3 regions of the Ochrobactrum sp. PL_is483 genome follow, and region 3 is predicted to be linked to each of the others. Evidence: predicted binding sites of a transcription regulator. Region 3 holds the regulator's gene; each other region holds the start of a gene.
What was found. Region 3 encodes PhoB, which activates phosphate uptake and scavenging genes when phosphate is short. Its sites were predicted from a motif close to TGTCATNNANCTGTCAT; they were not measured.
Positions count from the first base shown of each region.

Region 1: a site for PhoB is predicted at 4,945-4,961, ahead of AC0TNJ_RS17270 (BtaA family protein). Genes of this name have one in related genera too.
Region 2: a site for PhoB is predicted at 1,032-1,048, ahead of AC0TNJ_RS15135 (LTA synthase family protein). Genes of this name have one in related genera too.

Region 1 is NZ_JBVPGS010000039.1:55,527-65,636, forward strand. Features, by position in the region: gene AC0TNJ_RS17250 (AEC family transporter) at 1-618, opposite strand, end outside; gene AC0TNJ_RS17255 (lytic murein transglycosylase) at 683-1,918, opposite strand; gene AC0TNJ_RS17260 (glycoside hydrolase family 25 protein) at 2,038-2,871, opposite strand; gene AC0TNJ_RS17265 (class I SAM-dependent methyltransferase) at 2,957-3,649, opposite strand; gene AC0TNJ_RS17270 (BtaA family protein) at 3,651-4,886, opposite strand; gene AC0TNJ_RS17275 (hypothetical protein) at 5,238-5,438, shown strand; partial or broken gene AC0TNJ_RS17280 (hypothetical protein) at 5,571-5,989, shown strand; gene AC0TNJ_RS17285 (J domain-containing protein) at 6,150-6,860, shown strand; gene AC0TNJ_RS17290 (N-acetylmuramoyl-L-alanine amidase) at 6,857-7,663, shown strand; gene AC0TNJ_RS17295 (transglycosylase SLT domain-containing protein) at 7,981-8,622, shown strand; RNA gene rnpB (RNase P RNA component class A) at 8,777-9,204, shown strand; gene AC0TNJ_RS17305 (SDR family oxidoreductase) at 9,306-10,055, shown strand; gene AC0TNJ_RS17310 (Nramp family divalent metal transporter) at 10,105-10,110, opposite strand, start outside.
Region 2 is NZ_JBVPGS010000037.1:297,321-307,430, reverse strand. Features, by position in the region: gene AC0TNJ_RS15140 (ABC transporter ATP-binding protein) at 1-822, shown strand, start outside; gene AC0TNJ_RS15135 (LTA synthase family protein) at 1,081-2,991, shown strand; gene AC0TNJ_RS15130 (LacI family DNA-binding transcriptional regulator) at 2,988-4,010, opposite strand; gene AC0TNJ_RS15125 (DUF779 domain-containing protein) at 4,132-4,521, opposite strand; gene AC0TNJ_RS15120 (heme-binding protein) at 4,645-5,490, shown strand; gene adh (aldehyde dehydrogenase) at 5,789-7,306, opposite strand; gene AC0TNJ_RS15110 (GAF domain-containing protein) at 7,458-8,429, opposite strand; gene glpD (glycerol-3-phosphate dehydrogenase) at 8,524-10,035, opposite strand.
Region 3 is NZ_JBVPGS010000037.1:12,565-22,674, reverse strand. Features, by position in the region: gene AC0TNJ_RS13840 (aminopeptidase) at 1-54, opposite strand, end outside; gene AC0TNJ_RS13835 (hypothetical protein) at 180-434, shown strand; gene AC0TNJ_RS13830 (cell wall hydrolase) at 534-1,481, opposite strand; gene phoB (phosphate regulon transcriptional regulator PhoB) at 2,125-2,811, opposite strand; gene phoU (phosphate signaling complex protein PhoU) at 2,928-3,650, opposite strand; gene pstB (phosphate ABC transporter ATP-binding protein PstB) at 3,712-4,485, opposite strand; gene pstA (phosphate ABC transporter permease PstA) at 4,550-5,866, opposite strand; gene pstC (phosphate ABC transporter permease subunit PstC) at 5,866-7,359, opposite strand; gene AC0TNJ_RS13800 (PstS family phosphate ABC transporter substrate-binding protein) at 7,511-8,557, opposite strand; gene AC0TNJ_RS13795 (transporter substrate-binding domain-containing protein) at 8,871-9,719, shown strand; gene AC0TNJ_RS13790 (YbaN family protein) at 9,731-10,110, opposite strand, start outside.

The DNA of each region.
Region 1 (10,110 bases), on a different contig from region 3:
GCAAGGGGAGGCGGCACCGCCGAGCATCTTGAGGAAGGTTTCTGCCGGGGCGGGGATGGTGAGTCCCAGAAAGGACACGACCGCGCCCAATGCCGGAGCGACAAGCAGCGGATTGCGGATCAGGGACCGCATGACCTTCCAGATGAGACGGAGCGGTTTCTTTTCGGTTTGCAGGCCGATTTCGATCAGCACGATTGCAAAGGCGAAGGTAGCGCAGACGGTGATGATGATCGAAATGGTTGTCGCCGCCAGAACCCCCGACCCGAAGGCGATCATCGAAAGCGGGATGCCCATATAGCCGGTATTGGGATAGGCGGCGTTGAGGCCGTCGAGCGCGGTGTCCGACAGGGGCAGCTTTCCACGCAGCCGCACCAGGAACGGCAGGACGAAAGCAATGGCGCTCGAAAGCAGGAACACAGCAATGAAGCCGGGCTGCCAAAGCTCGCTGCCATTTGTGTTGGCCATGATGTCGAAGAGAAGGGCAGGCAGCGCCAGATAGACCACGAAGCGGTTCAGCTCCGCTATCGCATGAGCCCCGAGGATTTTCAGCTTGAAGGCACCCCAGCCGGAGAAAATCAGCGCAAAAACGGGAAGAACGACGATCAGCGTTGTCAGCATGGGGTGCATTTCATTCCAGGAAAGGAAAAGGCGCAGATTTTTTGAAAACTGCGCCTTTGCGAGCTTAAAGCTTTTCGAGCAATTCCGGCGTCGGCCATGAATCGGCAGGCATTCCAAGGCGCATCTGTTCGGCGCGCACGGCATCGCGTGTGGCGACGCCGAAGACGCCATCGATCTTGCCCATTTCATAACCCCGCGCCTGAAGCTTGGTCTGGAGTTCCTTCAACTGATCCTGCGTCAGGCCGGGAGCCGGATTGCCCGGATCGAAGGCAGGTGCGCCTGCCAGACGGGTCGCGAAATAGGCAGCCGTCGTGGCGTAGACGATGGATTTGTTCCATTCCACGAACACGTCGAAGTTCGGATAGGACAGGAAAGCCGGTCCCTTGCGGCCAAGCGGCAGCAGAAGCGACGCATCGCCATCATCCGCTCCGAGCGGACCGTTGAGCCCGGTCACGCCCTGTTCAGCCCACCAGGAATGCGGCTTGCGGTTGGTGCGGATCGCTTCTTCCCAAGGCAGGTCCTTGGTGAGACGAACTTCCTCAAGCCAGGGCTGGCCGCGTTTCCAACCGAGTTCCGAGATCATGCGACCGGCAGTCATCATGGCATCGGGAACGCTGTTCTTCAGATCGACCTTGCCATCGCCGTCGCCATCGACGCCGCGCTCAAGATAATCCTTCGGCAGAAGCTGCATCATGCCGATTTCGCCAGCCCATGCGCCGGTGGTCGCCGCATCGACGACACCCTGATCGAAAAGCTTGAGAAGGGCGATCAGCTGCGGGCGGAACAGGTCCGGGCGGCGGCAGTCATAGGAAAGGGTGACAAGTGCGTTGAGCGTATCGAAATCGCCCTGGATCGCGCCGTAATCGGTTTCAAGACCCCAGAAGGCGGCAAGCACGGGCCCCGGAACGCCATAGGTGTCCTCAACCTTCTTGAAGACATCGGCATATTTGACCAGATTGTCACGGCCCTTCTTCAGGCGCGCTTCCGAGATGAGGCGCTTGGAGAACTCGGTGAAGGTCAGGTTGAAAACAGTCTGCTTGCGGTCGCGGTCGAGCACTTTCTGCTCAAGCATGGCCTTGTGCAGTTCGGCGATGCCCTTTTCGCCGACACCGGCGTCGCGGGCTTCCTTGGTCAGATTGTCCATCCACTGGCCGTAGTCGATTTCGCATTCGGGCTTTGGAAGGTTGACGGCGTTTTCGGTTGGCGTTGCCGCAGGCGCGGCAGAAGCAGCGGCCTGTGCACTGGACATGGTTGTCGACGCGAGCAGGGCGGCTGCGATAACTGAAGCAAAAAACTTCATTGGTAACTCACACTAATGATCGGGAGCAGGCGGCTCCCTTCCGAGGATTGTTTTGCTATTGCCCCAACAAGCCTCGGAAATGAAGCAAAACTTCGTGTGAACTGCCAAACCGGGCCGTGTTAGCGGACCTTGTTGCTTTCCAGCCACTTTTTCCACGTGTTGGCATCGCCAGCGAAGACATTGATGTCTGCGTCGCCCTTGATGCCGGGAATGGAGCCGGTGCCGGTATATTGCCAGAACGTCCACGGATGCGGACCATATTTCTCGTCCGGATGACCGGCAACGGAGCGCAGCCAGAACGGATAATCCGCCATCTGCCGCAGGTCGTTGTCATCGAAGAAATCGACCGTCGTGTAGATGATCGGGCGCTTGCCGTAATGCTTTTCCAGTGCTTGCAGGAAGATGCGCATTTCCTTGCGCACGACAGCCGCGTTGGGGCGCAGCTTGCAGGTCGGCGATTGCGGGTTCCATTCCATGTCGAGAACGGGTGGAAGCGCGCCGGGGTCACGCGGCACGTTCTGAATATACCAGCGCGCCTGCTCGATGGCCGGGCGGCAGAAATAATAGAAGTGATAGGCACTGCGTGCGATGCCTGCCTGACGGGCGCCGTTCCAGTGTTCCTGAAACCGGTCATCGACGCGGTCGCCGCCTTCAGTCGCCTTGATGAAGGCAAAGGAAATGCCACTGGCGCGAACAGCGCTCCAGTCAATATTGGTCTGGTATTTGGAAACGTCCGTGCCGTGGATCGGATAGTGCCACGGCGTCTTGCCAGTCCAGTCATGCGGGTCGCGATCACCGAAACGCGGTGCCTTCACGGAGCCCGATGGCGGTGGAATCCGGGCGACCGAACCACCTGATTTCTTTACGTCGGAAAAGTCGTAGTCCACCGTCGTGCAGGCGGAAAGGAACAAAGCGCCGAGGGCGAGAATGCTGCAGCAGGCCAGACGGTTCATAGAGTGGTTCCGTGTCGCGAATCAGTCCTCTAACGGTTACGCGATCCGGAGCCGGACGTCACCAGTCTGGCGGGCAAGTTTGCCGCTAATCTATTGGAGCGGTCGGCATTGCCGAACGAATGACCGCTATCCAGGCAAAACCGCGATACAGAATGCGCTTTTCAACGGTGGCGCTGCGCTCCTGGGCGAGCTGTTCGCAAACCGCAAACAGGTCGCTGCGCGGCGTGACATGAAACCATTCCAGCCATTTGAACAGCGCTTTTCCAAACCAGCGCGGCAGGCGGGCCTGATCGCCAAAATCGACGATATGCAGTTCGCCGCCTGCATTGAGGTGCCGGATGCTTTCACGGATGACCGACTGCCATTGCGGGATCATCGACACGGCATAGGAAATGAAAATCCGGTCAAAGCCCGATTGCCCGAACAATCGCTCGGGATCGAATTGCGCGGCATCGGCACGCTCAAGCCGGACGCGGCTTTCGATACCGGCGCGCTCCGCAGCCCGGCGGGCCGTATCCAGCATTTCGGCGGAAATATCGATGCCGAACAGTTTGGCGTCTGGATAATGTTCGGCAGCTTTCACCAGATTGCGGCCTGTGCCGCAGCCAATCTCCAGAACCGTGCCGTTTTCGGGAACGGCCAGCCCCGCGACCATCGGATCGCGGCCCAGAAGGTAATATTTGCGGGTGGCATCGTAAAAGTGCCGCTGACGGCGGTAGACCCGATCCATGAGGTTGGCGTGGTCGATACCCTGAACGCTCCATGGGCTACGCAGCATGTCAGGCGTCCTTCAAGATATAGAGGTGGAAGCCGCCATAAATCGACGAGCGGTCCCGCTCATGCAGGGCGCGGGACTCGTCCGCCTGATATGCCCAGCGCCCCAGTATCTCTGGCGCCACCCGTCCGGGAAGCAGGCTCGGTTCGGCGGCGGTGCGGAAGATGACGCGGGCATTGGGCGCGGCCGTGCGGGTGATTTCGCTCCACAGCGCGTTGAGCTGCTCGTCATTCATCCAGTCCTGCGCGTCGAGCAGAATATAGCGGTCGACGGAAGCGGCGGGCTTGGCCGCGAGAAAGTCGGTATAGCTCGCGTTTTGCACCGTCATGCGATCTGCGCGGGCGCGCACCGTTTCGAAATTGCCGCGCGATAGATAAGGCGGAAGCGGCCCGGTCTCTTCATCGCCGCCATAGCCGCGCCCGAAGGCCTGCCAGGCGAAATAATTATCGGCGAGGGGAAAGCCGCAGGCGAGTTTTTCAAGGCGGCTGCGCAGAACAAGCGCCATGTCGCCATTTCCGGCGGTGGCAAGGGCGTCATATTGCTGTGGCGGTATGCCGAGCCCGAACAGGGAGGATTTGCGGGCTGTCGCCCATCGCACCATGCGTTTTTCAAAAAGCGGCGCCAGCGCTGTGTCGAAGAAGCTGCGCTGCTCTTCCATCGTGCGCGCCTTCAAGATGTCGCGCGGATCGATCCCATAGAGCCGCGCCACGCGGTGCCCCATGCCGATGAAGACGCCGAGCAAGCCGTGGCGATAGAGGTCGCGCCAGAAAATGGAAATGCGCTGGCGGCCGTTCCATTTGCGCTTTTCCCAATAGGCGCGACTTTCGCTGTCGAGATGCGGGCGGATGAAGCGCTTGTAGGCGGCAAGATTGGTCTTGTCGTCGGCCTTGCCGTAGAAGCGGTAGAAAGCGTTGTAATCGGGCAGGTTTTTGACGGCAGCGAGCTTAAGCCGGTTGAACGCGACATGCGCACGATTGAGATCCACCGCCTCGACGCGTGCCGGATCGGCGGTCAGATAGGACATGGCGTTGCACCCGCCCGAAGCGATGGTGACGATGCGGTGGCCCGGCTCGATGGCGAGCGCGGCCATATCGACTTCCGGGTCTTCCCAGATTTGCGGATAGACCAGCCCCTTGAACAGCCAGGCGAACAATCTTTCGGAAAAGCCTGCGCGCGAAAGAGCGTTGTTTTGTGTCACAGCACGTTTGAGAATTGTGCCGCCTGCTGCACTGTCAGTCATCAAGAGTTCCCCTGAACACGAATCCCGGCTTCGGTTTTGCGAAGTTAAACATCGTCCAATGACAGGCGCGTGACGAAATAATTGCGGGCTTATAAAGAGGGGAAATTGGGCTACAGCTCTGTAATACTATCGCTTTATTACGTTCGGTAAGACTATTTGAGAGAACTTTTTCGCGCTGTTGCCGTTTTTCCGTGTGAAGGTCCGACTCGACAGGACTTCTGTGTCGATAAGCGACCGTAAAGGTGATTGGCCGGCAAACCGGCCACGCACGGAGAACAGAGAGGCGTTTGGCAAGCTTGCCAGTGATGCCTGAAACCAGGCCAAGAGCCTAACCTAGGAAGGAGAGCCTAAGTGAAGAAGTTTCTGATTGCTTCTGTTGCCGCCGTATCGCTTCTCGGTCTTGCAGCTTGCAACGACAAGAAAGACGACACGACCAACGCGCCTGCACCATCCGCGCCGACAGCGCCAGCGCCTTCGAATAATGACACGACGCCAGCCCCGACCACGCCGGCACCATCGACGCCGGGTACAGGGACCGCACCTTCCAACTAAGGGTGCGAAGTTGTGACTGCTTTGCAGGCGGGTGGCGATCCGGTGTCGGATCGCCATTCGTGCTTGACGGCTTCGGCCGGTTCGGATTTGACATGAGCGTTAAGGCAACCATAGTGGGAAAAGACGCACACTCTGCGTTTTCCGTGTTTCAACGCAGGCTCGGTTCGGTTATGGCTTTTGTCATGAACCGTAACTTTCTGTTTTTCATCTCTGCGATTGTTCTTGTTGCGCTTGCCGCCTGCGGCAAGGGGAGTGACGAGACCGCTGCTACGACCAATGGCGGCGAACAGGGCGCCGCTGCCATATCGCAGCCTGCGAAACCGGCAGAAAGCACAGGCACGGAAAAAGGTCCCGATCTGGTCAAGTCGCTTCGCGAGAGTTCAGGCGTGGTAACGCCGGAAGAAAAGGCCGCTGCCATCGAACGGGCGCGCGCAAACGCGGTTGCAGCGGCTCAGTCCGTAGGGCAGACGGATGAGCAGGCACAGGCGGCAGGGGAGGCTGCGGCTGCTGTCGCACAGCGCTCTTTCAATGAGCGCGAGCCCCAGCAATAATGTGAGAGCCTGTTCCGAAATCACCATTTTCGCCGCGGCCCGCCGCTTTTTGATTCAGGCTCCAAGCCTGTGGCGCGGTATTCTTTCTAAATATTTGTTTTTTCGACTTTCGCTCGTGCGGGCGGTTTTCAGTTCATTTGGAATTCTATAGAAAAGTCCCATGTCGATTTGGGTTCGCATTGGTGAGTTTGTCACGTCCGTGGCGTCGAATGCCATTACTGGCGTTATCGAAGCCGTGCGCACCGTTTTTGAAGGCGATGCCGACACGCGCCGCCGGGTGGCATTCTCCATCGCGATGATCGCGCTTTCCGCCAAGATGGCCAAGGCCGACGGGGTCGTTACCCAGGATGAAATCCGCGCCTTTCAGGACATATTTGCCGTGCCGAAGGAAGAGACGGCGCATGTCGCGCGGCTCTACGATCTCGCCAAGCAGGATGTCGCGGGCTACGAAACCTATGCGCGTCAGCTTGCAGGATTGTGCAGCGAAGGGCAGACCGACTGCCATTTGCTGGAAGACATCCTCGACGGGCTTTTCCATATCGCCACCGCCGATGGCTATGTGCACGAAAAGGAAATGGCCTTTCTTGCAGGCGTGGCGGATATTTTCGGCTACGATGAGGTTGCTTTCGACCGCATTGCGATCAGGCATGTCCAGCGCGGCGCTGACGATCCCTACGCTATTCTGGGACTGGAGCGCGGCGTTTCCTTCGAAATGGCCCGCAAGCGTTATCGCGCGCTGGTCAAGGAGCATCACCCGGACCGGCTGGTGGCGGAAGGCTTGCCGCTCGAATTCATAACCATTGCCAACAGGCGTCTTGCGGCGATAAACGCCGCCTGGGCGAGTATCGAGAAGAATCTGGAGGCTGCATGAGCGGCGCGCGCGAAATCGAGAGCGAATTGTTGGAGGAGTTGGCGCTTGTCCAGCCCGATTTCGCCGGGGCAACGCTGGACCCGTCGCCCAATTTCGGTCCTCGCCGCGACGGCAAGGTGCCCGCCTTTCTGATCCTCCACTATACAGGTCTGGCAACCGCCGAAGAGGCGGTGCAGGTTCTGAAGTCGCCCGAGATGGAAGTTTCCGCGCATTATCTCGTCCATGAAGACGGGCGGATCGTGCAGATGGTATCGGAAAAGGCGCGGGCCTGGCATGCAGGCAAGAGCTTCTGGAAGGGCGAAACGGACATCAATTCGGCTTCCATCGGCATCGAAATCGTCAATCCGGGCAATCTGGAAGATTATCCGCCATTCAAGGATGCGCAGATCGAGGCGGTCATCCGCCTTTGCCGCGATCTATGCGAGCGCCATGCCATCAAGCCGGAGAACGTGCTGGCCCATTCGGACATTGCTCCGGCGCGCAAGACCGATCCCGGCCATAATTTTCCGTGGAAACGGCTTCATGAGGCAGGCATCGGCCATTATATCGAGCCGACGCCGATCCGGGGCGGGCGCTTTCTGGCACGCGGAGAACAGGGCCAGCCGGTCGAGGCCTTGCAGTCCATGCTCGCACTTTGCGGCTACGGAATTGCCATCACAGGTGTCTTCGATGAGGACACGGAGATCGTGATTAAGGCCTTCCAGCGCCATTTTCGGCCACAGAATGTGGACGGTGTGGCCGATGTTTCTACCATAGATACCCTCTACAGGCTGATTTTTTCCCTGCAAAATGTTACCGCCTGACGCCACGCGATCGTCCTGTTCCTCCATGGGGCGGTATTTCATATTTCTGTAATGTTTTCATAAAAATAGACCGATCCAGTCCCGTCGCAGAGGGATTGCGATGGCGGTTCGCTGTGGTCGTGCATGAATCGCTAATGTTGCAACCTGTAAGACTATTTTACTTTTGCAACCAATCTTCAGCTGCATTTGCCCGCCAATTCATTCGGCAATCCCAGCGGTCACAGGCCTGACACGGCTATATCGGGCGGGATCAAAAACAGGATCGTCTCCCCCAAGACAGGCGGTCTGACAAAAGAAACGTTCCAAGACGGTAGGTTATGAAAATTAAATTTGTTGTTGTTAGCGCCCTTGTCGGCGCGATGAGTTCGTTTGGCCTGAATCCGGCGCTGAGTGCCCCATCAACCGAACCGACCAACCTCGCAGCTCTCCTCAAGGCACGCCAGCAGAACAAGACTGCCCAGGCGGAAAAGCCAACCACAGCGCCCAAGAAGGCATCGGTCGTCAGCCGCCGTGCGGCCCCGACCATGAAGGGTTCCACCAGCAAGCGTTCGCAGTCGAAAGACACGACCGCCCGCAGCGCCAAGGGCGGCGCCTATTCCACCATCATCAACCGTTATGCATCGACCTATGGCGTGCCTTCCGCGCTTGCCCATGCGGTTGTGCGTCACGAAAGCAATTTTCAGCCGAATGTGCGCGGCAAGGCCGGTGAAATCGGTCTGATGCAGATCAAGCTCTCGACCGCACGCAGCCTCGGTTACACAGGTTCCGCCAAGGGCCTCTACGAGCCATCCACGAACATCCAGTTCGGCATGAAGTATCTTGCCATGGCGCAGAAGCTCGGCGGCGGAAGCACCTGCGGCACGATCCTGAAATACAATGCCGGCCACGGCGCAACGCGCATGAACCCGACCTCTGCGAAGTATTGCAGCTCGGTCAAGGCCTATATGCGCGCGCTCTAACAAATTTACGCCAGCGGCCGCGTAGCGTACAGGCCGTCTGACGTGAACGGGAAGCCGACGGCGGAGACGCTGTCGGCTTTTCTGTTTTGACCGTATGTATATTTTTTCCGGAATCCGGTTTCACTGTTTCGCTATCGTTGCTATATGCGCGCTGTCAGTCGGTCGGGCAGCCGCGCCTGTCATATGCCGAAAGGCCGCAGGTGAGGAAAGTCCGGGCTCCATGGAAACACGATGCCGGGTAACGCCCGGCGGGGGCGACCCCAGGGATAGTGCCACAGAAAGCAGACCGCCCCGTCTTCCGTACCGTTGCGTGACGTAACGGCAGGGGTGACGGGGTAAGGGTGAAAGGGTGGGGTAAGAGCCCACCGCGTCTGCAGCAATGCAGGCGGCACGGTAAACCCCATCGGGAGCAAAACCGAATAGGGACGGCGCGTCGGCTCGCAAGGGCCGGCAATCGGTTTCCGGATCAGCCGTCCGGGTGGGTTGCACGAGGCGGGTGGCGACATCCGTCCCAGATGAATGGCTGCCACGTCGGGCGCAAGCCCGGCCATACAGAACCCGGCTTACAGACCGGCTGACATTTTTTCTCAAGAGGCGGTTTCCATATTCCAGCGCAAGAAACGGATAGTTGCGTTGCGACCGCGCCTCTAATCGGGATCTCCACGAAATCATGGAGGTTCACTATGACCAGCTTGAAAGACAAGGTTGCAATCATTACCGGCGCATCGTCCGGGATAGGACGTGCGGCCGCATTGCTCTTCGCAAGGGAAGGCGCGTCGCTCGTGCTGAACGCGCGGGGACTTGCGGGTCTTGAGCGCGTTGCGGAAGAGATCGCGGCCTTTGGCGGACAGGCGCATTGTGTTGCAGGCGACGTGTCGGACGCACAGACCCACGCGGCGCTGGCGGCGGCAGCGAAGGATAAATTCGGCGGGCTGGATATCGCAATCAACAATGCCGGAACGGTCGGTCCCATCGCGCCGTTGGCCGAAATTGCGCCCGCCGATTGGCAAACGGTCCTGTCAGGAAACCTGACCTCGGCGTTTCTGGGCGCCAGATCGCAAATCCCATTGATGCTCGAAAGAGGCGGCGGATCGATTGTTTTCACTTCCACATTTGTCGGCACCAGCGTCGGCATCCCTGGCATGTCGGTTTACGGAACCTCGAAAGCCGCTCTCATGGGGCTGGTGAAAGGCATAACCGCCGATTATGGCGCGCGTGGCATAAGGGCAAATGCGCTTTTGCCGGGCGGCGTCGATACGCCGATGGGTGGAGACGAAAAGCAGAAGGAATGGGCGGCTGGGCTGCATGCGCTGAAGCGGATTGCGCAGCCGGAGGAAATCGCGCAGGCCGCGCTGTTTCTGGCGGGACCCATGTCGAGTTTCGTCGCGGGTTCAGCACTTTATGCCGATGGCGGCAATGCCGCTGTGAAGTAAAGAAAGGGCGGCTTCGCAATGGAAGCCGCCCTTTTGAAGTGCTTCGGCCTTAGAT
Region 2 (10,110 bases), 280 kb from region 3:
GAAGCACAGCCTTACGGCATTGCCGACAAGCCGAATGCACCGGCGATAAAGATCGGAAATGGCGAGATCACTTTCGATCACGTCACCTTCCATTACGGCAATCACGATGCGGCTCTCTATCGCGACTTCTCGGTCAAGATCGAGGCTGGCGAGCGTGTCGGTCTGGTCGGTCATTCGGGTTCGGGCAAGACGACCTTCGTCAAGCTGATCCAGCGGCTTTACGATGTCAGCGGCGGCGCGATCCGGATTGACGGGCAGAACATCGCCGATGTCACGCAGGCATCGCTCAGGTCGCAGATCGCCATCGTGCAGCAGGAGCCGATCCTGTTTCACCGGACGCTGGCCGAGAACATCGCCTATGCCCGCCCCGGTGCGACGCAGGCGGAGATCGAGGAAGCCGCAAAGCTCGCAAGCGCGCACGACTTCATCAGCTGTCTGCCGAAGGGCTATGCAACGCTTGTCGGCGAACGCGGCGTGAAGCTGTCGGGTGGCGAGCGCCAGCGTGTGGCGATAGCGCGCGCGTTTCTGGCGGATGCACCGATCCTCATTCTGGACGAGGCTACATCGAGCCTTGATTCAGAATCGGAAGTGCTGATCCAGCAGGCGATGGAACGGCTGATGGTTGGCCGCACGACGCTTGTCATCGCACACCGGCTTTCGACGGTTCGCGCGCTCGACCGGCTGTTGGTTTTCGACAAGGGCAAGATCCTTGAAGAAGGCGATCACGACGCGCTTATCCGCAAGCCGGGCGGCATCTATCGCCGCCTGTTCGAACGGCAGGCGCTGGAACTGACCAAGGGGCTGGAAGACGTCATTTCGTAATCCGCTCCGCTAGTTGCCCCGCAATGTGGCGATGGACAGGGCCGGAGCAATCCGGCCCTGTTTTCATTTCATATTCATTTGTTTTTACGCATGTTTTTACCCCTGACCGGCGCCCGTTTTCGGCAGACACGCTCCATTCATCATCCATTCAGATCACGGCGCGTATCACTCGCGACCCAAGCGCGGGTCAAACGTGAGTTGACATTTCCATGACGGAAATGTGACACGCTTTTTGAAATTATCGGGAGTTGCGAGTACATGTCGGATGTGATGGAAAACGCAGAGACGCGTCGCTGGAGCGATGCGGCGATTTTCGGGCCCGCCCGCATGGCGTGGCCCCTGCGCTTTGCCGCAATCGCACTTGCGTCCGTCGTTCTCTCAACCCTGCTTGTCTTTGCCGTCGAATGGATCGTGCGCGGCTCGTTCACCGAAACGATGCAGTTCTTTCGCACGCCGCACAAGCCCGCATGGACGACCGTGGCGCTTTTCGTCGTCATGCTCACCGCAAGCGACGCCATTTTCGGGCGTATTCATTACGGCTTTTTCGTCATCGGCCCCATGATGCTGCTTGCCGCCACAACGGCGCGCGAAAAGAGCCTCTATCTGGGCGACCCGCTCTATCCGAGCGACTTTCTCTATGCCCGGCAGATCGTCGACCTGCTGCCGCTTCTGGTGCGCGACCGGCCATGGAGCGCTCTGGGCATCGGCCTGCTGCTCATCGCCTGCCTGGCGCTGATGGTGTCCGTTACCCTGTTCTGGTGGCGGCGCTTCGATCCCATTCCGTGGAAGGGGCGCATGCTGCGCCTTGCCTTCGCGCTGCCGCTGCTGGCCTGGTTCGCGGTCATTTCCGACTATGCGAGTTTTTCGCTGGCACGGGACCGTCTGCGCATCCTGCCCATCATGTGGGACCAGAAGGAAAATTACGCGCATAACGGCTTCACCATGGCCTTCATCCTGAATGTGCCGATGGCAACCGTCTTCGCCCCTGACGGCTATTCGCCCGAGACAATCGCCGCCATCGAACCGCCAGCACAACTGATCCCTGCCGCCTTCGACAGCAGCAAGCCCGACGTCATCATGGTGATGAGCGAATCCTTCTGGGACCCGACGCGCCTTCCGGGCGTGGCTTTCAGTGCCGACCCGATCCCGACAGTGCGCGCGGAACAGTCCGGCCATGTTTTCTCGCCGGAATTCGGCGGCATGACCGCCAATGTCGAGTTCGAAGCGCTGACCGGATTTTCCAAGGCTTTCCTGCCTTCCGGCAGCATTCCCTATCAGCAATATATTCGCCGCCCGCTGCCGTCGCTGGCAAGCTTCTTCAAGGATCAGGGCTATGCGACGCGGGCGATCCACCCCTATCGGCAGTGGTTCTGGAACCGCGGCCCCGTCTATGAAAACATGGGCTTCGACCGGTTCATGTCGGAAGAGAACATGCCGCCGCTGGAAAAGCGCGGCGCGCTGGCATCGGATGCGGCCCTGACCGACGAAATCATCCGGGAGGCTGACGCCACCGACGCGCCGTTCTTCTTCTTCGCGGTTTCCCTTCAGGGACACGGCCCCTACGAAACCAACCGTTATCCGGATTCCAGACTTGATGTGCAGACCGACGCCAGCGAGCATACGCGCCAGTCGATCCGCTCCTATTCGCAAGGCGCGATGGATGCCGATGCAAGCCTTGCGCGGCTGATGGAATGGGCGTCCAGGCGTGACCGCGAAACCATTCTGGTCTTCTTCGGCGACCATCTGCCCCCGCTCGGCCCCGTCTATGTCGAGACCGGATTCATGCCAAACCGGGTTGCAAGCCGCACGGCGCCTGCCGCCGACATGATGTTGCAGCACGAGACGCCGCTTGTCCTGTGGTCAAACAAGCGTGGCGCGGAGCGGGGCACCGGCACGATCAGCCCGGCCTTCCTGCCGCTGCATATTCTGGATATGGCCGGGATGCAGCATCCCTATTACACCGGCTTCCTGCGCCAGTTGCACGAGCAATACCGGGTTGTCGATAATCATGCGGTTTTCGACCGGTCGGAAAACGCCGGGGAAGGCTGGCAGCAACGGCCGCCCTTCCCGCCGCTGCTCCGCGATTACCAGATGCTGCAATATGACATGATCTTCGGCAGCAATTATGCGCGGGAGCGGTTCTTCCCCGCGCATCCCGCGCAGAGCTAAATCGGTGCCTTGCCGGAAGACTGGCGGATGATGAGCTTGTAGTCGATCCGCCGCGAAGCTGATGCATGGCCGGTTTCGATCTGCTTCAAAAGCATATCCGCCGCATCGCGGGTCATCTCGAAAATCGGCTGGCGGACGGTGGTGATCTGCGGCGAGACCATGCTGGCAATCGCGCTGTCATCGAAACCCACGACCGTCAGCTGGTCCGGCACCGCGATGTTTCGGTCATAGGCGACCTGCATGACGGCAGCCGCCATATCGTCATTCGACGCAAATACGGCAGTGGGCGGCTCTGCGAGCGTCAGCAGCTTTTCTCCCGCCGCAAGCCCGCTTGCAAAACTGAAGCCGCCCTGCACCTCATAATCCGGATTGCGCTCGATCCCCGCCTCCTGCAGCGCGCGCCGATAGCCAGCCAGACGCAATTCAGCCGAACGGTGCGTCGGATCGCCAATGACGATGGCGATCCGGCGGTGGCCGAGTTTCAGAAGATATTCCATCAGATCGGCGGCAGCGGCCTCGTCATCGATGGTAACGCTGTCGGTCGGGTGCACATTCACGTCGCCTGCAACGCGGGCGAAGGGCATTGCTGAGGCGCTCAATTCGGCGAGAATTTCGGGATCGTCTGACATGGGCGGGGTCACGATAATGCCGTCGAGACCGGAAGCATGCGCCGTTTCGATCAGCGCGCCGCGAATATCATCGCGATTTTCGACCGGGAAGATCAGCAGACGGTATCGTGTGTCACGCAGCCGTTCCAGCGCCCCCATCTGCAATTCGGTGACATAGCTGGCGCTCGGATTTTCGAAGAAAAGACCGATCAGGTGAGAACGGCGTTCGACAAGGTTTCGGGCCGCGGCATTGGGACGGTAACGCAGCTCGCTCCCGGCCTGCCGGACCTTTTCGCGAATGGCCTCGCGCACATTCGGTTCGTCATTATAGACACGTGAAACTGTCTTGATCGACACGCCGGCAAGGCGCGCCACATCATGTATCGTTGCTCGTTTTCCTGCTGCGGCCATGTCGGATCGTCTCCCTCCCCGCCGATCTATCCTTCTGTTTTCACGCATTATCCGACGCAAAACCGCTTCGCACTTTTGCTGGAAATGCTCTAACCGCTTCGCCGCAAAACGAAAAGAGAAATCAGGGAATTGAGCAGACCCGCGAGCGCGTCAGAAACCGGACTTCGCGCCCATTGTCGAGGGAAAACATGCCGCCGCGTCCGGGAACGACATCGATGATGAGCTCGGTGTGCTTCCAGACTTCATATTGCGGACCGCTGATATAGACCGGAGCGCCACCGACTTCTCCGAGTTTCACGTCCGTATCACCGACGATGAATTCGCCTTGCGGATAGCACATCGGCGATGATCCGTCGCAGCAACCGCCCGACTGGTGGAACATGATCGGCCCATATTCGGCCTGCAACTCGCGGATAAGATCGAGCGCCGCTGGCGTGGCGCTCACCTGCCTCCTAGCATTCCCTGAAATATCCTCAGCCATAGCCTCCTCCGTCAGGTTGCTGACTCGCATCACTTATCAGGAATAATTTATACTGTATATATTAACAATATAATCCTGTAAATACTGTCGTATATAAATTTTTAAAATAGAATATAAAACAATAAATGTATTTATAATTAAAAGGAAAGCAAAATGGACGAACTCCATCATGAACAAGCTTCGCCAATTTTTGCCGCTGCAGACGATCCCCTCGGACCTCTTGCCGACTTGCCCGGAACCTGGACCGGATTTGGTTACAATGTGATAGGACTTCCAGATTTCCACGATCGGAAATCTTTTCGTGTTTTGATCAATGCCACCTCCGAGACACTGACCTTTCAGCCAACACAAACTGTTGTAAATCGCGGAGACAGTCAGGATGACATATCTCTGGCGGGCGTGACCTACCTTCAAACAATAAACGATCAGAGCACGGGACAGCGCATCCACATCGAACCCGGCATCTGGCTGAACATACCGGCGACCACAAGTCCTCCCGGGGCGCCATCCGTCGTACGTCAGTCGAGCATACCGCACGGTACAACCCTGCTTGCACAGGGCACGTCATATACCGATGATCAAGCGCCATATATCCCTTCAGCATCACCCCTGGCGCGTCCTGTGCCGGGGGGACCTCCCCTCACAATCGGATACAATGCCCCGTATCGTGCTGGACCATTTCCCGGTGGGTATGATCCAGACGATTTGAACAAACCGCTGAAAGATGTGCTTCACCAGCAGATCAATATAGAAAAAATGGTGTGCCAGTCCAATACTGCCCTTAGCGTAAGCACGATACCCTTTGGCGGCATATCCAACATTCCGTTTCTCAGAACCAATGCAGAAGCAATTGACACGACGGCGACATTCAATATTGAACGAATGGTAACACGGAATGGAGTAAAATTTCTACAATTGCAGTACACGCAAACTGTAAATATTATATTTGGCGGTATGATATGGCCTCATATTTCCGTTGCTACTCTAACTAAAAGATAAATAAATCTTATAAATACTATCATCCAGTTCAAGTCATACGACCTGAAATTTGCCACCGGAATATTAATCCGCTTTCCGTTGCTTCATCATTCATCCGTTATATTTAGGATCATGACCGAGAGTTTCGATCTGACTGGAACAGGTCGGCGCTCTAACTATTTATTCTACCGCGCATTTTTTCCGAAAACCGTTTCACACTTTTCGGAATGCGCTCTGAGGATCAACGGCGCTCCTATTCCAGCAAAAAATCCGCGCAGGGAAACAGCTCACTGGGCTGGTTCCCTGCGCAGACAGTCACTCAAAAGAAGCCGAGCTTCTTCGGGCTATAGCTCACCAGCATGTTCTTGGTGTTCTGGTAGTGGTCCAGCATCTTCAGGTGATTTTCGCGACCGATACCCGACTGCTTGTAGCCGCCGAATGCCGCATGAGCCGGATAGGCATGGTAGCAGTTGGTCCAGACACGGCCCGCCTGAATGGCGCGACCGAAGCGATAGGCGCGCGTTCCGTCCCGCGTCCATATGCCGGCGCCCAGACCGTAGAGCGTGTCGTTGGCAATCGACAGCGCTTCCGCATCGTCCTTGAAGGTCGCAACCGAGACGACCGGCCCAAAAATTTCCTCCTGGAAAATGCGCATCTTGTTGTTGCCCTTGAACACGGTCGGCTTGACGTAATAGCCGCCAGCCAGATCGCCCGGCAGGACATTGCGCTCGCCGCCCGCCAGCACTTCCGCGCCTTCCTGACGGCCGATATCGAGATAGCTCAGGATTTTTTCCAACTGTTCGCTGGAGGCCTGCGCGCCGATCATCGTGGCCGGATCGAGCGGATCGCCCTGCACGATGGCTTCGACACGCTTCAGCGCCTTTTCCATGAACCTGTCATAGATCGATTCATGAATGAGAGCGCGGCTCGGGCAGGTGCACACCTCGCCCTGATTGAGCGCGAACATCACGAAGCCTTCAATGGCCTTGTCGAGAAAATCGTCGTCTTCGGCAGCAACATCCTTGAAGAAGATGTTGGGCGATTTGCCGCCCAGTTCCAGCGTGACCGGAATGAGGTTCTGGCTGGCATATTGCATGATCAGGCGTCCCGTCGTCGTTTCGCCGGTGAAGGCGATTTTCGCGATGCGCGGGCTCGACGCGAGCGGTTTGCCTGCCTCAAGGCCGAAGCCGTTGACGACATTGACCACGCCCGGCGGCAGCAGATCGCCGATCAGTTCCATCAGAACGAGGATGGAAGCCGGTGTCTGCTCGGCGGGCTTCAGCACCACGCAATTGCCTGCGGCAAGGGCGGGCGCAAGCTTCCACGTCGCCATGAGAATCGGGAAATTCCAAGGGATGATCTGACCGACGACGCCGAGCGGTTCATGAAAATGATAGGCGACCGTGTCGTGATCGATTTCCGAAATGCCGCCTTCCTGGGCGCGAATGACGCCTGCGAAATAGCGGAAGTGATCGACCGCCAGCGGCAGGTCGGCATTGGTGGTTTCACGGATCGGCTTGCCGTTGTCCCACGTTTCGGCAGCCGCCAGCGCAGGCAGGTTTTCCTCAATCCGGTCGGCGATGCGATTGAGAATGAGCGCGCGTTCAGCCGCACTCGTCCTGCCCCATGCATCCTTGGCGGCATGCGCTGCGTCGAGCGCCGCTTCCACATCGGCGGCATCGGAACGGGCTATTTCGCAAAGCACCTGTCCATTGACGGGCGATGTGTTGTCGAAATAGCGGCCCGATTTGGGCTCTGCCCATTTGCCGCCGATGAAGTTTCCATAGCGCTTTGCAAAGGCCGGCTTCACTGTCCGGCTGAATTCAACCTTGTTCATGACATCCTCCCAGAAACAACGCTGCTCCTACAGCGCTTCATGGTTGAGGATCGCGCGGCGGTGGGGAAGAGTCATCCCGCAGATTCAAGCTGGCAAGGTTATGTGTCGCAATATTGAGACAGTTGCGCCCGCCTATTTCAGCGTGGCTTCCTCAATGGGCGCGAATGATCTTCAGACGGTTCAGCTTGCGATGAAGCGTGGCGCGGCTGATGCCCAGAAGCCCGGCGGCAGCCGAAATATTCCCCTCGGCGCGCGCAAGAGCCCGCAGAATAACGCTCCGCTCCGATTCCGCCATATCTTCACGCGGGTCGGCATGCCAGCCAAGAAGGTCGGCGGCAGGCAACGGGCCTGCCAGTGTGTCATCGTCAAGCTCCAGCGCAAGCCGTGCGGCGCGGGTCGCCCCGACAACGAGGTCGTCCTTGTCCACGGCGATCAGCGCGCCGCCGGTACGGTCGGGGCTGGGAACCAGCATGATACGGGCATCAGGAAAAGCCTGACGGAAATTTTCAGCCTCTATGCGCCGCGCCGCGTCGATGACGGCAACCGATATAAGCTGCGCAAAAGCCTCCGTCAGATCGGCGCGGCATGAGGAGACATCGAGCGCCGCCATCAACCGCCCCTGATGGTCATGGATCGGGGCGACGGTGCAGGAAAGCCCGATATTGCGCGTATGAAAATGCTGGTCGCGATGGATCGTCAGCGCGCGCTGTTCGACGATGCAGGTGCCGATGCCGTTCGTGCCTTCGCTCTGTTCGCTCCAGACAGCGCCCGTCCACAGCCCCCAGCGGTAGAAGGTGTCGTCGTCGCCGGGTGCGCCGCGCCGTTCGACCGGCACGCCCTCGCTATCGGCCAGCAGCACGCAGCAGCCGACGCCGCCGACAGCCAGATAAAGGCGGTCCATGCTGGCCTGCGCAATGCTGGCAAGGCGTTCAATACGCTGATGAGCGGTCCGGAATTCCCCTTCGGAAAGCGTGCGCACGGCACCCGGCTCGGCAGGGTCGAGCCCGTGCAGTTCCGCCGAGCGTCGCCATGAGGCGACCAGAGCGGACCGCGCAGCGCCACCCGCCGTCATGATCGCGGACTGGATTCGGTCAGCATGCGTTCGGTCTTGCGGTGTGCCCATCTTTTCCTCCCAGGAAGGCTGGAACCCGCCGTCTGGAAGAATAATGACTGCTCAGAACACAACTGGCAAGTGTGACGACAGCTCGAAAGCCGGTTCAGGCGACGCGCGCCGGCTTCAGATACTCCTCAAGCGAGGAAACATCCGACGCATTGAGGCGAAGACCAAGCTTCGTGCGCCGCCACAAAACATCCTCGGCGCTGACAGCCCATTCGTTCTCAAGCAGATAGCGCACTTCGGCTTCGTAAAGATCGGCCCCGAAATGCTGCCCGAGATCGGCAAGCGAAGCGGCATCTCCAAGCAGGACATGAATGCGCGTTCCATATTGCCGGAACAGCCGCCGCGCGTGAGCAGGCGTCAGGAAGGAATAGGCGGCATTCACCTTTTGCAGCTCGCGCTCGAACTCGACATCCGCGAAATCCCCGCCCGGCAGCGGTGCGGCGTGGGTCCATGGCGCGCCCTTTTTTCCCAGCCGGTGCTCGATCTTCTCCAGCATATGTTCGGCAAGCCGCCGCGCCGTGGTCAGCTTGCCGCCGAACACGTTGATCAGCGGAGCAAGCCCATCGGGCGCATCCTCTTTCAGCACATAGTCGCGGGTCGCTTCCTGTGCCTTGCTGGCGCCGTCATCATAAAGCGGTCGGACACCGGAATAGGTCCAGACGATATCCCCGCGACTGACGGGTTCCTTGAAATATTCGCTGGCTGCCGCGCAAAGATAATCGGTTTCGCTGTCAGTGATCGCGACCTTGGCCGGATCGCCCTGATAGTCCTGATCGGTCGTGCCGATCAGGGTGAAATCGTCTTCATAAGGAATGGCGAATATGATGCGCCCGTCATTGTTCTGGAAGAAATAAGAGCGCGGATCGGAGAATTTCCTGCGCACCACGATATGGCTGCCCTGGACAAGGCGGACATTGTGAAGCTGCCGATCTCCCTCGACATCCCGCAAAATCCTGTCAGCCCATGGACCGGCGGCATTGACCAGCAGGCGGGCGCGAACGTCCTCGCGTTCGTGCGTGCCAGTATCTTCCAGCGTGATGGTCCAGCATTCCCGGTCGCGGCGGGCCGCCACGACTTTGGTCCGGGTGCGGATCATCGCGCCGCGATCCGCAGCATCGCGGGCGGTCAAGGCAACGAAGCGCGCATCGTCAACCCAGCAATCCGAATATTCGAACGCCTTGGTGAAAAGCGGCTTCAAGGGCGCTGCCGCCGGATCGGAACGCATGTCGAGCGTGCGCGTGGCGGCAAGCTTTTTGCGCCCGCCCAGATGGTCATAAAGGAACAGCCCCAGCCTCAGCAGCCATGCAGGGCGCACCCCGCCCTTGTGATAAGGCAGAACGAACCGCATCGGATGAATGATGTGCGGCGCATTGGCCCACAGCACCTCGCGCTCCATCAGCGCCTCGCGCACCAGACGAAATTCGTAGTGCTCCAGATAGCGCAAACCGCCGTGAATGAGCTTGGTTGCCCGCGACGAGGTGCCGCTTGCCAGATCGTTCATCTCGGCAAGGCCAACGGAAAATCCCCGGCCAACCGCATCACGCGCGATGCCGCAGCCGTTGATGCCGCCGCCGATTACAAAAATGTCGAATAATTTCTCTTGCGCCATGGCGAACCCCGAAGACCGCTCTCCGAAAACCAAAGCGAATATAATTCATTTAATACGAAAGCAAACCGAAAATGA
Region 3 (10,110 bases):
AAGACGTTCAAGTTTCACCGGATCGATGACTGGGTTCAGCTGTTCATGAGCCATGGGTGGAAGACCTCTTTGGATATGGAATCACCGACAGTTTATCAGACGGCATAAATTCACCACCTTTTTTCCTGCCTTTCCGCTATAGTATTCACGCGGTCAGTTGCTGAAGAAAGCAGAAAGCAATGAATAAGAAAGTGCTTATCTTACTGGGCGTTACCGGCCTTCTGGCCGGCTGCGTGACGATGACGCCCGAACAGCGCCGTGCGGCTGACGAGCAAACCTGCCAAAGCTATGGCTTCAAACCCAGGACCGATGCTTTCGCCAATTGCCTCATGCGGCTCGACCTCGATCGCAGAGCCGACAGGCGTGCCTGGCAGAACCGGGTGGATTTCTACGACACGCCGATGGTGATCTATCGCCCGATATACCGGCCCTGACGCCTTGTGGCGAAAAACGGCGACCATCAGTCAAAATCAAAACGCCGGCCTGAAGCAAACAGGACCGGCGTTCTGATTGATCAAGTGCAGATCAGCTTTTTATAGCGGCGCTTCCGGCCTGTCCTGAGACAGAAGAAGCGCGCCGATGGCGTCGGCCTGCTTCTGGCTTGCCGGACCATAGCCGAGCGACGTCGGCTGCGGAGCGGTCGTATCGAATTGCGGCTGATAGGAGGCCATTTGCATGTGGTTCTCCTGCTGAGTTGCAGGGACACCGCGATGACGCGCCAGGCGATTACCGCGGGCCTGCGGACCGGCGCCGCCGTTCTGTTCCGCGCTTTGAGCCTGAGAAGCCTCCGCGAGCGCCACCTGAACTGTCGGTGCTGCGCCCGGAACCGGACCCGTCTGCGGCAGGGTCACGTCATAGGATGGATCTTGAGGAACGGAAGGCGATTGCGGCGAATAGGCGAGCGCAAGATTGTATGGTTCCTGCGGAACCGGATTCTGGAGCGAGCCGTCGCGATTGCGCTTCTCATAGAAGGAATTGCCGCCAGCGACGAGCACATAGTGCATGTTGTTATAGGGGAACTTCAGGCCCGCCGTATGGAAGAACATGGCGTTCTTGAGCTTCGGATGGCGCTGCCCCTTCAGGACTGCATCGGCAGTTGCCTGAACATCAGGTAACGCCTTGGAATTCATCTTGCGGGTGAGAACACCGGGCGCGAACTGGTTCTTCTGACCGACCACACCGCAAATCGTATCAGGATAACGGCCCGATGCGAGACGATTCATGACGACCGTGCCGACAGCCAGAAGCCCGTCGGGACTCGAACGGTTGGATTCGAAGAACATCGCGCGTTCAAGACATTCCTTGTCACGCGCGGTGTAGGTGTAGGTCTTCACGCCATTGACCGATTTGACGTGGCTTGCCGCCGTCTTTTCCGAATTGGCTTTTCCCGAAGTCCCGGTCGTCGTGCAACCGGTCACCACGAAAGGCGCAACCACCAGCCCGATAAGAACGGGCAATTTCCACTTCGCGGCGCGCGTCAATGGCTCAGTCTCATGTTAGGACCCTTAACTGATCCAGTCATACGTTCAGGCAGACACATCTGAAACGATGCGCGCGAACGTCTGACTGCGGTGCAAGTCAAAGAGGACGAAGATCAAAATCGCTCATCCTACTGTCGCTCAATCGAATTCAAGGTTTTGGAATTTTTAGGCCAAAAAAAGGCGAAGCGTCAAATCCCAACGATGCAGGAAGCAGCCAGACAGCCTAAAATGAATTCCGAATCGAGAGTGCGAATATGCCTACAAGCCATTTAAATATATTAATAATTTATTAACGAGAGTTACGAATTCAGATAAGGCATTGATTTAAAGCGATTCAAATTCTCGCAATACACGCCATATCGCTGCCTTAATTCGTGTTTGCTTGGATAGTTTTCCCGACCACATTCATGCTGCTTCAAATGATCTGCAAAAATTCAGTTTTCCATGGGTTCCGCTGGTTGCCGTCAACTTTGGAAACATAGTTGTAACATCGTGTGAAAACGCCTAATTGGCGCGAGTTTTGACCCGGCAGAGGCGAATCGGGTCAGCATTGCCCAGGGCCTATCACCCGTGAAACGGCCCGCCACGATGAACATGACGGGCCGATCAAGAGCTGTACTTGAGAGTTTCGAAACGGTGTCGATCAACCGAAAGAATAACCGGCGCCGCGAACGGTCCGGATCGGATCAAGCGCACGACCGACATTGATTGCCTTGCGAAGCCGCCCGACATGGACGTCCACGGTGCGATCATCCACATAGATATCGGGACCCCAAACGCCATCCAGAAGCTGGCTGCGCGAGAAGACACGGCCGGGCGACATCATGAAATATTCGAGCAACCGGAATTCCGTCGGTCCAAGACGAACTTCCTTTTCCTTGCGGTAGACCCGATGCTGCTGGCGGTCCAGAACAAGATCGCCCACTTTCAGCACATGAGACAGGATGCTCGGATTGGAGCGGCGCAGCATTGCCTTGACGCGTGCCAGAAGCTCCGGCGTTGAAAACGGCTTTACGACATAATCGTCGGCGCCGACGCTTAAACCTCGGACGCGTTCGCTCTCCTCGCCACGCGCCGTCAGCATGATGATCGGCAGGCGCTCGGTTTCCGGCCACTGGCGCAGGCGACGGCAAAGCTCAATGCCCGATACGCCCGGCAGCATCCAGTCCAGAATAAGCAGATCCGGCACATTCTCGCGCAAGGCGATTTCGGCCTCGTCGCCGCGCAGCATCGTATCGACCTGATAGCCCTCTGCCTCAAGATTGTAGCGAAGCAGAACGCTCAGCGCCTCTTCGTCTTCCACCACAGCGATTTTGGGTGCCTGTGACATCCAGTATTTCCCTATCCAAATTCGGCGGACGGTGGATACAATCCCCCAATCGACCGCGTGCCGCCGCGCTATTCACACATTCTCAACCGCCGGACCAAAGTCCGGCCGGTTGCAGTTCAGGGTTTACGCGCCTCATCCACGACAATACCGTGGCTCAGGTCTTCCTTGGGTCGCTCAGCCGGCATTTGCAGGCCAGTCACGATGTAATAAACAGTCTCCGCGATATTGGTCGCGTGATCGCCGATGCGCTCGATATTCTTCGCGCAGAACAGAAGATGCGTGCAGGCGGAAATATTGCGCGGATCTTCCATCATGTAAGTCAAGAGTTCGCGGAACAGAGACGTGTACATGGCGTCAATTTCGTCGTCGCGGTCGCGAACGACATTGATCTGCTGCACCGAACGCGACGCATAGGCGTCGAGAACGTCCTTCAGCTGCGTCAGCGCCAGTTCGGCCAGCGTTTCCAGACCGCGATAAAGCTTTACCGGCTGGCGTGATTCCGAAACGGCGGCAACACGCTTGGCAATGTTCTTGCCCAGGTCGCCGACGCGCTCCAGATCGGCGGAGATGCGGATCGAGCCGATGATCTCGCGCAGGTCCACGGCCATGGGCTGGCGCTTGGCGATAATCATGACGGCCTTGTCGTCGATCTCGCGCTCGCTGGCGTCGAGGATAAGATCGTCAGAGATGACACGCTGCGCGAGCGCATTGTCCGCATTGACGATTGCGGCGACGGACTGCTCGACCATACGTTCCGCATGTCCGCCCATCTCGGCGATCTTATGGGAGAGAAACTTCAATTCCTCGTCGTAGGAGCGAACGGTATGCTGAGACGGCATAGTAGACCTCGTAATAAAAATTGCGGGGAAGCCGCACTGTCTGTTGAAACGCAGTTCCGGATCAGCCGAAGCGTCCGGTGATGTAGTCCTGCGTGCGCTTTTCGGTCGGCGCGGTGAACATGGTTTCCGTGTCGCCCACTTCGACCAGATTGCCAAGATGGAACATGGCTGTGCGTTGCGAAACGCGCGCGGCCTGCTGCATCGAGTGCGTGACGATCACGATCGTATAGTTCTGGCGCAGTTCATCGATCAGCTCTTCCACCTTCGCAGTTGCGATCGGGTCGAGCGCCGAGCACGGTTCGTCCATGAGGATGACTTCCGGGCTGACCGCAATCGCGCGCGCAATGCAAAGGCGCTGCTGCTGGCCGCCTGAAAGGCCGGTGCCCGCATCGTGCAGGCGGTCCTTCACTTCTTCGAACAGGCTGGCCTTCTGCAGGCTCGTCACGACGATTTCCTCCAGATCAGCCTTGGTGCGGGCAAGACCGTGGATGCGCGGGCCGTAAGCGACGTTCTCATAAATCGATTTCGGGAACGGATTCGGCTTCTGGAACACCATGCCGACGCGGGCCCGCAGTTCAACGACATCGATCTTCGGATCGTAAATGTCCTCGTTGTCGAGCGTGATCTTGCCGCCGACCTTGCAGCCTTCGATCGTATCATTCATGCGGTTGAGTGAACGCAGGAAGGTAGACTTGCCGCAACCGGAGGGACCAATCAGCGCCGTGACCATCTTTTCCTGGATTTCCAGATCGACGTCGAACAGAGCCTGCTTCTCGCCATAAAACACGCAGACCTTGTCGCCCCGCATCTTTATGGAACTGGCGTTGGCGTTCATTTTTTCTCCTACGGCTTTCTCGAGAGATCGTTCAGTCATCAGGTTCATAGCTTGCGACTCCCGTTTACCAGCGGCGCTCGAAGCGGCGGCGCAGAATGATTGCTGCAATATTCATCACGGCCAGAAACAGAAGCAGGACGATGATAGCGCCTGACGTGCGTTCAACAAAGGCACGTTCTGCTTCGTTTGCCCACATATAGATCTGCACCGGCAAAGCGGTCGCCGGATCCATCGGTGTCGACGGCACATCGGCAACGAATGCTACCATGCCGATCAGGAGGAGCGGCGCGGTTTCACCAAGCGCATGGGCGAGACCGATGATCGTGCCGGTCAAGATGCCGGGTGCGGCAAGCGGCAGGACATGGTGGAACACCATCTGCGTCTTCGATGCGCCGAGACCGAGAGCTGCGGAGCGTATGGAAGGTGGCACGGCACGCAGCGCGGCACGCGTTGCGATGATGATGGTGGGAAGCGTCATCAATGTTAGCACCAGACCGCCGACCAGCGACGCAGAGCGCGGCAGGCCGAAGAAATTGATGAAAACCGCAAGTCCGAGCAGACCGAACACGATGGATGGCACGGCCGCCAGATTGTTGATGTTCACCTCGATCATATCGGTGAACCGGTTCTTCTTGGCGAACTCCTCCAGATAGATCGAAGCAGCAACGCCGATAGGCAGCGAGAGGCCGAGAACGATAAGCATCATGTAGAGCGAACCAACCAGTGCAACCCCGAGACCGGAGGTTTCCGGGCGGCTGGATGCGCCGAACGTAAACAGACCCGTATTGAAGGCCTCCTTCATGACGCCTTCTTCCGAAAGCGTTTTCATCCAGCCTACTTGTCGGTCCGATACCTTGCGGCTCGTCTCCGGCACGGAAAGATCGATCTGTCCCTTGAAGGCGGAATCGATGTCGGCGCCTGCCAGAACCGGAACGGTCTGCGTCGTGCCGATGAGCGACGGATTGTCCATCACGATCTTGCGCAGCTGAATGCGTACACCGTCCGAATAGAAGCGGCCCAGATCGCGCATAGCCGGCCGGTCTGTCGTGGAAATACCAAGCTTTTCGGCCAGGGCGTTGCGCACCAGCAGCGGATAGTTGGCGGTGATCAGCACATTCGGATCGGTCGCCCGCTTGTTGCCCGGATCGATCACCTTTTCCTCAAGCTTGACCGGCAGATAGAGCGTCGTCTGCCAGAAGGCAGTATAGCCCTTGGAAAAGACCGAGAACAGGAGCGCGCACAGGAAGAACACACCGATGGCAATTGCGGCAATGCCATAGTAGCGGAAGCGGCGTTCAGCAGCGTAGCGACGCTTGATCCCAATATCGCGGCGTGTCGGCCGTGCCGTGGCGCCGCTGGTGTTAAAGGTCGTATCGGTCATTATTCGTACTGCTCCCGGTACTTGCGCACGATGTGCAGCGCAAAGATGTTCATGATCAGCGTCAGGACGAAAAGCGTGATGCCGAGTGCAAAGGCCACCAGCGTCTGCGGCGAGTTGAACTCAAGGTCGCCGGTGAGCTGATTGACGATCTTCACCGTGATGGTGGTCATCGCCTCGAATGGATTGATGTTGATGCGTGCCGCAACACCTGCAGCGAGCACCACGATCATGGTTTCGCCGATGGCGCGGGAGGCGGTCATCAGAAGCGCGCCGACGATGCCAGGCAATGCCGCCGGAAGAACCACCCGCTTGATGGTTTCCGAGCGGGTCGCGCCGAGGCCGAGCGAGCCGTCACGCAACGCACGCGGCACGGCGGTGATGATGTCATCGGAAAGCGAGGATACGAACGGGATGAGCATCACGCCCATGACGAGACCGGCGGTCAGAACGCTCTGCGCCATGATAAAACCTTGCCCGCCTGCAATGGCAATGGAGAGATCGCGCAGGAAAGGTCCGACAGTCACGAGCGCGAAGAAGCCGTAGACGATACTGGGAATGCCCGCCAGAAGCTCCAGAACCGGCTTTACGATGGTGCGCACGCGAGGCGAAGCATATTCGGCCATATAAATGGCCGAGAACAATCCGACCGGAACCGCGAACAGCATGGCCACCAATGCGATATAGAGCGTGCCTGCCAGAAGCGGGATGAGACCAAACTGGCCCGTCTCGCCACCCGACCCGGCAGCGGCAAAGCGCGGGTCCCACACCGTGCCGAAAAAGAAATCCCACGGCGAAACCGACTGGAAGAAGCTGATGGTCTGGAACAGCATCGAGCAGATGATGCCGACTGTCGTCAGGATGGCGATGCCGGAGGCTGCAATCAGGCCCCAGAGAACGATCCGCTCGACATTGTTGCGCGCACGCATGCGCCGGCTGATCGTGGAAAGCCCGAAGATCAGGCCCGCGACGGCGATCACCAGAGAAACTGCGGAACCGATGGTGTGCGTCAGCGCCGTTGCCTTTTTCAGGTACAGCGCGATCGGCACCATATAATCCGCGCCTTCGGTCGCGAGCGCCACGCCCTTTGCGCCCAGAAGCGTGCGAGCATCCTGATAATTCGATGGAAAGCTTTCCAGTTCGGTTGGCGTCAGCCGGTCAAGCCCGCTGGCCAGACCGCGAACCATGCCGAGTTGCAGGCTGCGATTGGTGAAGGAACCTTCCTCAATGGCATCCGGCAAGCGGGCGGTCGCACTGTGATCGATATAAACCGACGTTCCAAGGGCCCATATGGCGAGGAACAGAACCGCGGGCAACGCTGAAACGAGGAAAACCCACCAGCCGTGATAATGCGGGCGGGAATGCATTTTCTCGGTCGGCGAGGCTTTTGCGGAAGCCGACTGCGCCTTGTCCAGTGCAACGGCACGCTGGCGGCCTATGAAGAATCCGATCAGCCCGATTGCAACGATACTGACGAGAACCAGAAAGAAGGACATTCAATTTCCCCGGTTGCCCTGATGAATGCGGATGGCTTTGAGGTGCAGCTTCCACCCATGCCGTTCCGCGCGAATGCGCCTGTCATAATATAAAGGCGCGAAAGGAGAAGAACGCGGAGATTTCTCATCCCCGCGTTCCACAGATCAAAACTTACTTCGCAGCCAACGTCTTGCCTTCGGCGAAGCCAGCGCGCTGTGCTTCACGTTCTGCATCCGGGGCCGGAACCAGACCGTATTCGGCGAGCGGGCCGTCAGGACCGATCATCTGGTCGTTGAGGAAGAACTCAACATATTCCTTGAGGCCCGGGATGACGCCGAGATGCGCCTTCTTCACGTAGAAGAACAGCGGACGCGACACCGGATATTCGCCCGAAGCAACCGTTGCAGCGGAAGGGGTAACGTCGTTGACGGTGGCGACCTTCAGCTTGTCGGCATTGTTTTCGAAGAAGTAGAGGCCGAAAACGCCAATGCCGGTCTTGTTGGAGTCGATGCGAGCCAGCGTTTCAGCATAATCGCCATCGATGTCGACAGCCTTGCCGTCCTTGCGCACTGCGATACAGGCGGAAGCGGCAGCCTTGTCGTCGAGGCCGGTCTTCTTGATTTCGTCCAACGCGCCGGAGTGCTTGCAGCCGTCGGCCAGAACTTTTTCCTCAAACACTTCGCGGGTGCCGTGCTTTTCGCCCGGGATATAGGCGGCAATGTCCCAGTCCGGAAGGTTCGGGTTGACCTGGTTCCACTTGGTGTTCGGATTGTCGACCAACTTGCCATCTACGACCAGCTTGGCTGCGAGCGCCTTGTAGACATCTTCCGGCTTCAGCTTCCAATCCGGACCCTTGGCGTCGGTCGCAAACACGATGCCGTCATAGCCGAAGCGTACTTCCTGAACGTCCTTGACGCCAGCGTCGATGCACGACTTCAGTTCCGAGTCCTTCATGGCGCGCGATGCATTGGCGATATCGATGGTGTTTTCACCGACGCCCTTGCAGAATTCCTTGATGCCTGCGCCCGAGCCACCCGATTCAACAACCGGCGTCTTGAAGTTCGGGAAGGTTTCACCGAACGTCTCGGCGACGATTTTTGCATAAGGCAGAACGGTCGAGGAACCGGCAACCTGAATCTGATCGCGCGCCTGAGCGGCGGAAACCGACATAACGGCAGCGATGGCAAGCGCTGCGGTCGAGGAAATCATCTTGTTCATGAGCTGCGGCTCCTGTTGTAAAAGACATATGACGATGTGGCGTCGTTAGCCCTCTACGCGCTCTATATTACATTCATATGACACTATTGTTACAGGTTTGTATCAGAGCCGTTTGCCAGTGGTTTTGTGGGGTTTCAGGGACCACTGAACCGGCAAGGGACAAGACGGCATTCATCCGCCCGCAAGAGGGTCGCGTTTTCGAATGGATGGACCCCGCCACGCGAATAACGGCTCCCAATTTCCGGCCAGTTTACGCAGCCGCATTTCCCGACCTATGCTTCGAATGACACGGTGACAAACACAAGGTTTCCACGTGAACTATCCACGTCTGTTCAATCTCGTCTGGATAACAGCGCTCGCAGGCTGGTCGCTTCCGTCTTATGCTCAAGGTGGGCGCCCCGCGCTCACCATTGCTACCGAGGGATACTTTCGGCCCTACAATCTCACGCAATCGGACGGCACGCTCGACGGTTATGAAGTCGAGCTTGGCAAATATCTTTGTCAGACGATGAACGTCGAATGCAATTTTATTGCCATCCCTTTCGATGCCATCATCCCAAGCCTGCAGGCTGGAAAAGCCGATGCAGTCATGGGCGCCCTGTCGGCGACGGAAGCGCGCGAGAAAATCATCGATTTCTCCACCTCCTATGCCCGCACTCCGCAAGTCTTCGCCACCGTGCGCGACAGTCCTTATAGCGGACTTTCTCATTCGAACGAAAACCTCGACCTTTCCGGCAATCAGGCAGACACCGAAAAGGTTGTTCGGGACTTTGCCGCAGAGCTAAAGGGAGCAACTATCGGCGTTGTGGGAGGATCGATAGCCCAGATGCTGGTCGATACCTATTTCAGCCAGGGAACCACGATCCGTGAGTACAAGACCGCCGAACAAGTCGACCTCGACCTCAAAAGCGGACGCATCGATATGCAGGTTACCGCACGGTCTTATCTGAATACGATCCAGAAGACGCCAGCCTACGCGAATGTCGTCATGACCGGGCCACTTTTCAAAGGCGGCCTGCTCGGGCGCGGGGTCGCTGTCGGCCTGCGCAAGGACGAAGCTGATCTCAAGCGCCAATTCAATTCTGCAATCATGGCAGCGAAGGCCGATGGCACTATCAAAAGACTGTCCGAAAAATGGTTCGGATTTGATGTGACGCCGTAAAGCGGACGAACTTACTCGTTCGGACGTGACAATACATAAGCGGCGGAACCCAGCATGAACAGCGTTACCGCTCCTGCCAGCAGCCAGCCGGGTTTTGCGCCCCACCAGAACAGGCCATAACCGACCGTCATACCAAGACATGCGTAAAGCTTGGCGCGCGGCGGGATGGCACCGCGCTCGCGCCATTTGATGACCAGCGGTCCGAAACGCTGATCGGCCAGCAGCCGTGCCTCGATCTTTGGCGAAGACCGCGCAAAGAACCATGCGGCAAAAATGATGAAGATCGTTGTCGGCATGACCGGCAGGAAGGCACCCACAATTCCAAGTCCGAGCATGAGAAAGCCCAGGCAAAGATAGACGATCCGCTTGCTCGCCGAAATCGCGGGCGAAG